DNA from 2 places in the Nocardioides sp. P5_E3 genome. Region 2 is predicted to be linked to the other one. Evidence: predicted binding sites of a transcription regulator. Region 2 holds the regulator's gene; the other holds the start of a gene.

What was found. The regulator LexA, encoded in region 2, represses DNA repair genes until DNA is damaged. The targets are predictions, from matches to a motif close to TCGAACANNTGTTCGA.
Region 1: a site for LexA is predicted at 2,468-2,483, ahead of ACXJKB_RS06635 (HNH endonuclease signature motif containing protein). Genes of this name have one in related genera too.

What each region holds. Positions count from the first base shown of each region.
Region 1 covers NZ_JBFUMR010000008.1:17,719-22,429, forward strand. Annotated here, with positions in the region: gene thrS (threonine--tRNA ligase) at 1-1,081, shown strand, start outside; gene ACXJKB_RS06630 (MalY/PatB family protein) at 1,156-2,313, shown strand; gene ACXJKB_RS06635 (HNH endonuclease signature motif containing protein) at 2,565-3,857, shown strand; gene ACXJKB_RS06640 (PAS domain-containing protein) at 4,064-4,711, shown strand, end outside.
Region 2 covers NZ_JBFUMR010000017.1:25,230-29,940, forward strand. Annotated here, with positions in the region: gene ACXJKB_RS12385 (LysM peptidoglycan-binding domain-containing protein) at 414-764, opposite strand; gene ACXJKB_RS12390 (SDR family NAD(P)-dependent oxidoreductase) at 953-1,759, opposite strand; gene lexA (transcriptional repressor LexA) at 1,888-2,610, shown strand; gene ACXJKB_RS12400 (NAD(P)/FAD-dependent oxidoreductase) at 2,658-3,875, shown strand; gene ACXJKB_RS12405 (sulfotransferase family 2 domain-containing protein) at 3,909-4,640, shown strand; gene ACXJKB_RS12410 (ATP-dependent DNA helicase) at 4,650-4,711, opposite strand, start outside.

The DNA of each region.
Region 1 (4,711 bases), on a different contig from region 2:
CGAGGAGGGCTTCGACTACGTCGGCACCCCCCACATCAGCAAGGACGGGCTGTTCCACACCTCCGGGCACCTGCCCTACTACGCGGACACCATGTTCCCGCCGATGGAGATGGAGCACGCCGAGTACCGCCTCAAGGCGATGAACTGCCCGATGCACAACCTCATCTACCGCTCGCGGCAGCGCTCCTACCGCGAGCTCCCGCTGCGGTTCTTCGAGTTCGGGTCGGTCTACCGCTACGAGAAGTCCGGCGTCGTGCACGGCCTGACCCGCGTGCGCGCGATGACCCAGGACGACTCGCACTCCTACGTCACCCCGGAGCAGGCCCCCGCCGAGGTCGAGCACCTGCTCACCTTCGTCACCGGGCTGCTGCGCGACTTCGGCCTCGACGACTACTACTTCGAGCTGTCCACCCGTGACGACTCCAAGCCCGACAAGTTCATCGGGTCCAACGACCAGTGGGAGACCGCGACCTCGGTGCTCGAGACCGCGGCGCGCAAGTTCGGCGTCGACCTCGTGCCCGACCCGGGCGGCGCGGCGTTCTACGGGCCGAAGATCTCGGTGCAGGCCAAGGACGCGATCGGTCGCACCTGGCAGATGTCGACCATCCAGTACGACTTCAACCAGCCGGCGGTCGACCGCTTCAACCTGGAGTACGTCGCAGCCGACGGCACCCGCCAGCAGCCCGTGATGATCCACTCCGCCAAGTTCGGCTCGATCGAGCGGTTCATCGGCGTGCTCGTGGAGCACTACGCCGGCGCCTTCCCTCCCTGGCTCGCCCCCGTGCAGGTCCAGGGCATCCCGATCGCCGAGCGCCACAACGACTACCTCTTCGACATCGCGAAGCAGATGAAGGCGCAGGGGCTGCGGGTCGAGGTCGACGAGTCCGACGACCGGATGCAGAAGAAGATCCGCAACGCGCAGCTCGCCAAGGTGCCCTTCATGATGATCGCCGGCGACGCCGACGTGGAGGCGGGCGCCGTGTCGTTCCGCTACCGCGACGGTCGCCAGGACAACGGGGTGCCGCTGGCCGAGGCCATCGATCGGGTGGCCGCCGCGGTCGCCTCGCGCGAGCAGGTCTGACCTCGCGTGGATCGGGCGGGGGACGTCCTCGACCTGCGCTTCGCCGCCACGTGGGACCGCAGCGAGGAGAAGTCGTGACCGATCCCGACCGCCGACCCGTCGTCGACCTGACCGACGAGGAGGCGCGGCTCAAGCTGCCGCTGAAGTGGGGCGTCCCGGACGACGTGATCCCGGCCTGGGTCGCGGAGATGGACTACGCGGTCGACCCGGTGGTGCTCGAGGCGGTCCAGCGGATGCTCGCCGACGGGATCACCGGCTACCCGCTCTTCGGCTGGGACCCGGAGCTGGCGCAGTCCTACGCCGCCTGGTCGGCGCGGCACTTCGGCTGGGCGCCGGTCCCCGAGGCGGTGCACCCGGTGGTCGACGTGACGGCCGGGGTGCGGCTCGCGATCGACGTGTTCAGCGGTCCCGGGGGAGTGGTCTTCCCGACCCCGGGCTACAACGCCCAGTTCGGCCTCGCGACGATCACCGGTCGCGAGGAGGTGCGCCTCGACGTGCCCGCCTCCTCCGCCCGGGCCGAGGTCGACCTCGACCGGCTCGACCGCCTCTTCGCCGACGGGGCGCAGACGCTGATCCTCACCCAGCCGCACAACCCGTGGGGCCGCGTGTTCACCCGCGCCGAGCTCGAGGGGATCCGCGACGTCGTCGTACGACACGGCGCGCGCGTCGTGAGCGACGAGATCCACGCGCCGCTGGTCCTGCCGGGCGCCGAGCACGTCTCCTACCTCTCGATCGACGGCACCCACGACCACGCGGTCGCGGTCGTCGCCGCGTCCAAGGCGTTCAACACCGCGGGCCTGCGGTGCGCGCAGGTCGTCGTCCCCTCGGCAGCCGACCGCCGGCTGCTCGCCGACCAGCCGATGTCGCGCAACGACTCGCACTCGCCGGTCGGTGCCGTCGCGGCGCGGGCGGCGTACGACCTCGGCGACCCGTGGCTCGCCTCCCTCGTCGAGCGGCTCGACCAGCAGCGCGCGCTGCTCGGCGAGCTCCTCGCCGCCCACCTCCCCGAGGTGCGGATGCGCCCGCTCGAGGCGACCTACCTCGCCTGGCTCGACGCCTCCGCCTACGGCCACGACGACGCCGCGGCCGTCGCCCTCGAGCGCGGGCGCGTCAAGGTCAGCCCGGGGGAGTCCTACGCCCCCGGCACCACCGGCCAGGTACGGCTCAACATCGCCACCTCACCCGACCGGCTCGTCGAGATCGTCGAGCGGCTCGCGAAGGCCTGGACGTAGCAACTCTGCGCTGGGTGAGACCCTCGCCCCGGGTGGTCGAGGAGGGACGCCCGCGCTGGTTGAGGAGGGACGAAGTCCCGTCACGAAACCGGTCGAGAAAGGGTGGCCCGTAACCGTCCACAGTCGTGGTCGATGTCGGTGGTCGCCGGTAGAATCGAACACACGATCGAAATGCTGGCGAGGCCCGGAGCAGGTGAGGTCGGCGACCTCACCGCTCGCGACCTGCTCGCTCGGGCCAGCGACCCCTGGTCGTGGCGGCCCGGTGGGCCGACCTGCACCCGCCGGAGTCGATCCATGACGCGGCTGCGTTCACGGTGCCGGGCTGTGAGCACGAGGAGCCGATTGCCGGTGAGGGTGCGCCGCTGGTGGCGGAGTTCTGCCTCGCCGAGCTCGGCACGGTCCTCGGTGTGTCGACGGTCGCGGCGAAGAGGCTCGTCGGGCATGCCCTCGAGCTGCGCCACCGGCTCCCGCGGTTGTGGGCGCAGGTCCACACCGGGCGGGTGCCGGCATGGCGGGCGCGTTCGGTTGCGGAGGTCACCATCCACACCACGCCATCGCTCACCCGGGAGGCCGCCGCTTTCGTGGACGCTCAGGTCGCGGCCGTCGCCGGTCGCATCGGGCCGGCGCAGCTCGACCGGCTCGTCGCCGAAGCGATCAAGCGCTACGACCTCGCCGAGGTCGACCCGACCCAGGATCCGGAGGACGGCCACCTGTTCGTCGACCCGCGCCACGCGACGATCCACGACGACGACGTGCACTTCGCCGGCACGATGCGGCTCGAGGCCGAGCTCGACATCGCCGACGCCCTCGACCTCGACCGGGCAATCGCCCACGGCGCCGCGTCGCTGAAGGCACTCGGCTCCGATGCCTCGCTGGACGCCCGCCGCTCCGCTGCCCTCGGTGACCTCGCCCGCACTCAGACGGCGCTCGACCTCGCCGGGGCGGGCGCTGATCCCCGGCGCCTGCCGGCAGCACGCGAGGTCGTCCTGCACGCCCACTTCGACGCCACCCTCGACGACCTGGCCACGGTGTTCGGACCGACCGGCCGGATGGAGGAGGGCCAGCGCTTGGTGCTGCTCGACCAGGTCAGGGACTGGTGCGCCGACTCGCGCACGAAGGTCACCGTCAAGCCGGTCATCGACCTCAACGCCCAGTTGTCGACACCCGCGTACGAGGTCCCCGACCGGATCCGGGAGCAGGTGATCCTCCGCGACCGCACGTGCGTGTTCCCCTGGTGCACCCGACCGGCCCGCGGCTGCGACATCGACCACGTCGACGAGTACGACCACCACGCCGAAGCCGAGGCCCGACCGCAGCCCGGTCCCACGCAGACCCTCAACCTCGCGGCCCTTTGCCGGTTCCACCACCGCCTCAAGACCCACACCGCCTGGCGCTACCGCATGGTCGATCCCGGAGTGTTCGAGTGGACCTCACCCCACGGCCACCACAACCGACGCGACCGCCACGGCACCACAGCGGCCGACCAGGCCGACCAGGCCGAGTCACCCGATCCGCCTGACATCCCACGACCTCGTCGACCATGACCTCGCCCCACACCCTGCCACCCCGGTGGCGGGGCCACAGGCACGTCCGGCTCCGTCGGCTCCGACCTCGCCCGGCACCCGAAGCCCGACCAGGAGCGCGTCGGGTCTGGTGCTGACGTCACCGGAGCGGAAGCTGCAGGGCAGGACGTCCAGTCCCGGGTCTTTCGCCCCGTGACCACGCGAGACATGCGGCGCAGGCTGGATCCATGGGCACCGAGGCACTCCCTGCACGTCCCTCTGCCGACGAGCTGCTGCACGCCCTCGGGCACGCCGTGATCGCCACGGACACGCAGGGCACGGTGCTGTTCTGGAACGGTGCCGCCGAGCAGCTGTACGGCTGGCCCGCCGAGGAAGCCGTGGGCCGTGACATCTCGGACGTGACGGTGCCGGAGGTCTCCCAGGCGGCGGCGGCGGAGATCATGGGTGCTCTGCGGGAAGGCCGTCCATGGTCGGGCGGCTTTGCGGTTCGGCGCCGCGGCGGCGAGGTGCTGCACGCGCTGGTCACCGACAGCGGCGTGTACCGCGACGGAGAGCTGATCGGCATCGTCGGTGCCTCCCTCAACCTCGGCGAGGCCGTCCGGCACCTGATGGAACGCTCCAGCGACGCCGCAGTCCTCGTCGACGAGCACCATGTCGTCAGCTACGCCAGCCCAGCGGTCGCGAACCTCTTCGGCTGGCCGGTTGACGAGGTCGTGGGCGCACCCATCACAGACCGCATCCACCCCGAGGACCACCGTGCTTTCGAGAAGCTGCTGGCCGCCGACCCGTCCCTGGTGGAGCGGGTCGGTGAGCTCCGGGTCCACGTCCACGGCGCCTGGTCCTGGGTGGAGGTGGCAGTCACCGACCTCTACAGC
Region 2 (4,711 bases):
GCTGAAACTACCCATCCGGGCGACCGCGGAACCAGCCCGACGGCAAAACTGTGGAGAACGGCCGATGGTGGCGGCAGATGGCATGAATCCAATCGCCGCCGGTGCGATGTGCCGCCACCACACGAGCTGGGCGGCGGATGGTGGCGGCAGATGGCATGAATCCGACCGCCATCGGCGCGATGTGCCGCCACCCCGGCGAGCGGCAGCGCACGAGCGTGCGATGTGCCGCCACCCTCCCGAGCGCCACCCCGACGACCACACCGGGCACCTGGATCTCGTGACGGTCGCTGCGCGACCTCCTCGATCGACGAGGTGGTCGGAAATGCGCCGAGGGGCGGGCCACTGGGCCCGCCCCTCGGTCTTCCCCTTGGTTCCACCAGCCGGGGTCGAAGCGGCTGATGGAGGCCTCTGCGTCAGTCGGAGACGACTGGGACGCGGAGCTTCTGGCCGGCCGCGAGGCCGGCGGACTCGAGGGCGTTGAGCCGCTCGATCTCGCTCATCATGGAGCGGACGTCGCCGTCGGTGGCGATCTCGCTGGCGATCCCCCACAGGGTGTCGCCCGGCGCGACCTGGACGATCTCGGTCGGGGCCGGCTGGCCGGCCTCGCCGGTGCCGACCGCGCCGCCGGCGAGCATGAACGCCACGCCGAGGACGAGGAACAGCGACGTCAGGAAGACCGCCAGCCGGCCGCGACGGGTCAGACGAACCGTCGAGCGGGCACGCGGGATGGCGGTGAAAGCAGGTGCAAGGCTGAGGGTGCTCATGGTGGCCTCCTGGGGAAGATCAGCCGGTCGTGTTCTGTCGAGCGAATGTCTAGTCGGACCCACCGACAGTGGCTGTGACCACCGGGTGTCGATCAGACGTTCGATCGAACGTGTGTACGACGTTAGAGCACGTGTTCGAACAGTTCAAGCACCTTGTCGAACAAATGTTCGGCGTGTTCGAACGGACCTCAGCGGCGCCTCATCGCCCGCCGACCCTGGGCCGCGAAGAGCCCGGCCGCGTGCTGCATCAGCCCGGGCGCGAGCGCCGAGCCGCGGACGACTCCCCCGCGCCAGCCCGGCACGGCCCGCACGACGCGTCGGGATCCGATCAGCGCGACAGCCGCAGCAGCGACGTCGGAGACGTCGAGGATCGGGCCACCCGAGTGGACCAGCTGCGACCCGAGGCCCGCCGGGTCCTGGGCGGCGAGCATCGCCGTGTCGACCCCGTCGGGGCACAGGGCGTGGACCCCCACCCCGCGCGGCGCCTCGGCGTTGACGGAGGTGGAGAGGGAGACGACGGCGGCCTTCGTGGCGGCGTACATGCTGTAGCCCGGAACCGGCCCGAGGCCGGCGAGCGAGGCGATGTTGACGACGTCGCCGCCTGCCGAGCCGAACGCCGCGAGCGCCGCGCGGGTGCCCCACGTCGTACCGAGCAGGTTGACCTCGACGAGCCGGCGCACCTGTTCCTCCGACAGATCGACGAGGGAGCCGTCGTCACCGACCCCCGCGTTGTTGAACCACGCGGTCAGCACGCCGTGTCGCGCGGCCTCCTCCGCCACGAGGCGGTGGGCGTCAGGATCGCGTACGTCCTGGGCGAGGCCGGCGACGGCGCCGATCTCCGCCGCCGTCGCGGCCGCCGCCCAGCCGTCGACGTCGCCGATGACGACGTGGTGCCCGCGAGCGACCAGGAGCTCCGCGATCCCGCGCCCGATCCCACGGGCTCCACCCGTCACGACGCAGGAGGACGGCGGGCCGGTCAGCTGGCTGGTCGACATGCCCGGACACTAGCGACACGCGGCTTCGAACAGGTGTTTGATCCTGCGGCGTTCCGAGGTCTACGGTGGGCGCACCTGATCCTCCCTGTCCAGCCGCGGACGGAGGGGTCGACGCTAGTGGAGGACGCATGGCCAAGCAGGACGACAAGAACGTCATCGAGATGCCCGACGGCCCCCCGGACGCCACCGGTCTGACCCCGCGCCAGCAGCGGGTGCTCGCCACGATCAAGGACTCGATCGAGACCAAGGGCTACCCGCCCTCGATGCGTGAGATCGGCCAGGCCGTCGGCCTCACCTCGTCGTCCAGCGTCGCCCACCAGCTCCGCGTGCTCGAGGGCAAGGGCTTCCTCAAGCGCGACCCCAACCGCCCGCGCGCCCTCGAGGTGTTCCTGCCCGAGGTGATGGCTGCGCGGCGCAGCATGTCGAGCTCGGAGGAGCCGTCGTACGACGAGACCGGCATCGGCGACGCCAACCCCGTCGCCACCAACGTCCCGGTCGTCGGCCGCATCGCCGCCGGTGGCCCGATCCTCGCCGAGGAGCAGGTCACCGACGTGTTCCCGCTGCCCAAGCAGCTCGTCGGCGAGGGCACCCTCTTCCTCCTCGAGGTCTCCGGTGACTCGATGGTCGACGCGGCGATCTGCAACGGCGACTACGTCGTCATCCGTCAGGAGCAGACCGCCACCAACGGCCAGATCGTCGCGGCGATGATCGAGGGCGAGGCGACCGTCAAGACGTTCCAGCGCAAGGACGGCCACGTGTGGCTGCTCCCCCACAACGACGCCTACGACCCGATCCCGGGCGACAACGCGACGATCCTCGGTGTCGTGACGGCGGTGCTCCGCAGCCTCTGATCGACCGGCGAGGGACACCCCGACCAGCGAGGGTGCACGATGGCGGCATGAGCAACGTGGAGCAGTCCTATGACTACGTCATCGTCGGTGCGGGGGTCGCTGCGGCGAGCGCCGTGAAGGGCATCCGTTCGCAGGACGGGGCCGGGCGCATCGCGGTCCTGGGCTCCGAGCCCGACAAGCCGGTCTACCGGCCCGTCCTGACCAAGGACCTCTGGCTCAAGGACGACGAGACCCTCGAGGGATCCTCCCTCGCCGGCGACCTCGACGAGGACGACGCTGTCGACCTGGTCACCGACACCACGGTGACCGGGATCGACCCCGGCGCCCACGTCGTACGCCTCGCCGACGGCAGCAGCGTCGGCTACGGCAAGCTGCTGCTCGCCACCGGCGCCGAGCCCCGCGTGCTCTCCGTCGACCCCGGCCCGCGGGTCATCTACTACCGCACCGCCGCCGACTACCAGCGGCTGCGCGCCGTCGCGACCGAGGGCAGCCACGTCGCGGTCATCGGCGGTGGCTACATCGGCTCGGAGATCACCTCCGCCCTCGTGCAGAACGGTGTCCAGGTCACCCTCGTGCTGGACCTCGAGGACGTGCAGGAGCAGATGTTCCCCCGCGCCCTCGCCGCCACCCTGACCAAGGCCTTTGCCGACCGCGGCGTGACCGTCGTGCACGGCTCGGTCGAGGGTGGCGAGGAGGACGACGGCGGCGTCCGGATCCGCCTCGGCGACGGCACCTCCATCACCGCCGACGCAGCCGTCATCGGCGTCGGCGTCCTCCCGCGCACCGGGCTCGCCGAGGCCGCCGGCCTCGAGGTCGACAACGGCGTCGTCGTGGACGAGCACCTGCGCACGAGCGACGCGGACGTGTACGCCGCGGGCGACGTCGCGTCCTACCCCGACGCCCTCCTCGGGCGCCGTCGCGTCGAGCACGTCGACCACGCCGAGAAGTCGGGCGAGCACGCCGGCAAGGTGATGGCCGGCGCCGACGAGACGTACGACTACACGCCCTTCTTCTGGTCCGACATCCTCGACTACGGCTACGAGGCGGTCGGCGAGACCAGCAGCCGGCTCGACATGGTGGAGGACTGGAAGGACGGCGAGGTCGGCACCGGCGTCGTCTACTACCTGAAGTCGGGGCAGGTCCGCGGCGTGCTGCTGTGGAACGTGTGGGACAGCGTCGACAAGGCACGCGCGCTGATCGAGGAGACCACCGAGACCCCCGTGCCCGACCCGGAGTCGTTGCGGGGGCGCATCCCGTTCGGGTGAGTGGGAGGGCGCGGTCCGTGTAGCCTCGCGGCGATGTCTGCCGCCGGCCCCGACGCTCCCTCACCGGAGCTCTTCCGCACCCGTCCGGGCAACCGGCGCCGGCTGACCCCGGACGCACAGGCCGAGGTGGACCGTCTGGCCGCTGCAGGCGAGGCGTCCGCGTGGCTCAGCCCGTTGGCGTACAACCTCACCATCAGCCACAGCCACCGGTTCGTCTGGTACCGCGTGGCCAAGGTCGCGACGCGCACCATCCGCCACCACTGCGAGACGCACGGCGTGAGCATGGACGTCGACCACGCGATGCGGGTCCGCTACCCCGTGGCCAGCTTCGCCGACTACTTCACCTTCGCCTTCGTGCGCGACCCGCTGGACCGCTTCGTCTCCGCGTGGCACGACAAGGTCGTCGACAACAACTACTACGACTTCGACCCCGCAACCCACGAGCGGATGCAGGTGGTCGAGGAGTTCGCCCGCTGGACCGCCGTGCAGGACCTGTCCGCCGTGCCGGGCACCGACCAGCACCTGACCCTGCAGAGCCGGATGATCGACCTCAACCGGGTCGACTTCGTCGGCCGGCTGGAGACGTTCGACCGCGACTTCGCCGAGGTGTGCGAGCGCATCGGCGCGCCCGCCGTGCCGTCGGCGCCGAAGAACCAGACCGCCCCCGGCGGCCGCGACCGGCAGGCCTCCGACGAGCTCCGGGCGCTGGTGGCCACGATGTACCGACGCGACTACCAGGTCTTCGGCTACGAGCCGCTGGCCTGAGTCGGCTGGCTAGGACTGCCCCAACCGCTTGAGCGCCTGCCGCGCGAGCGCCGGGTCGGTGGTCGACCACA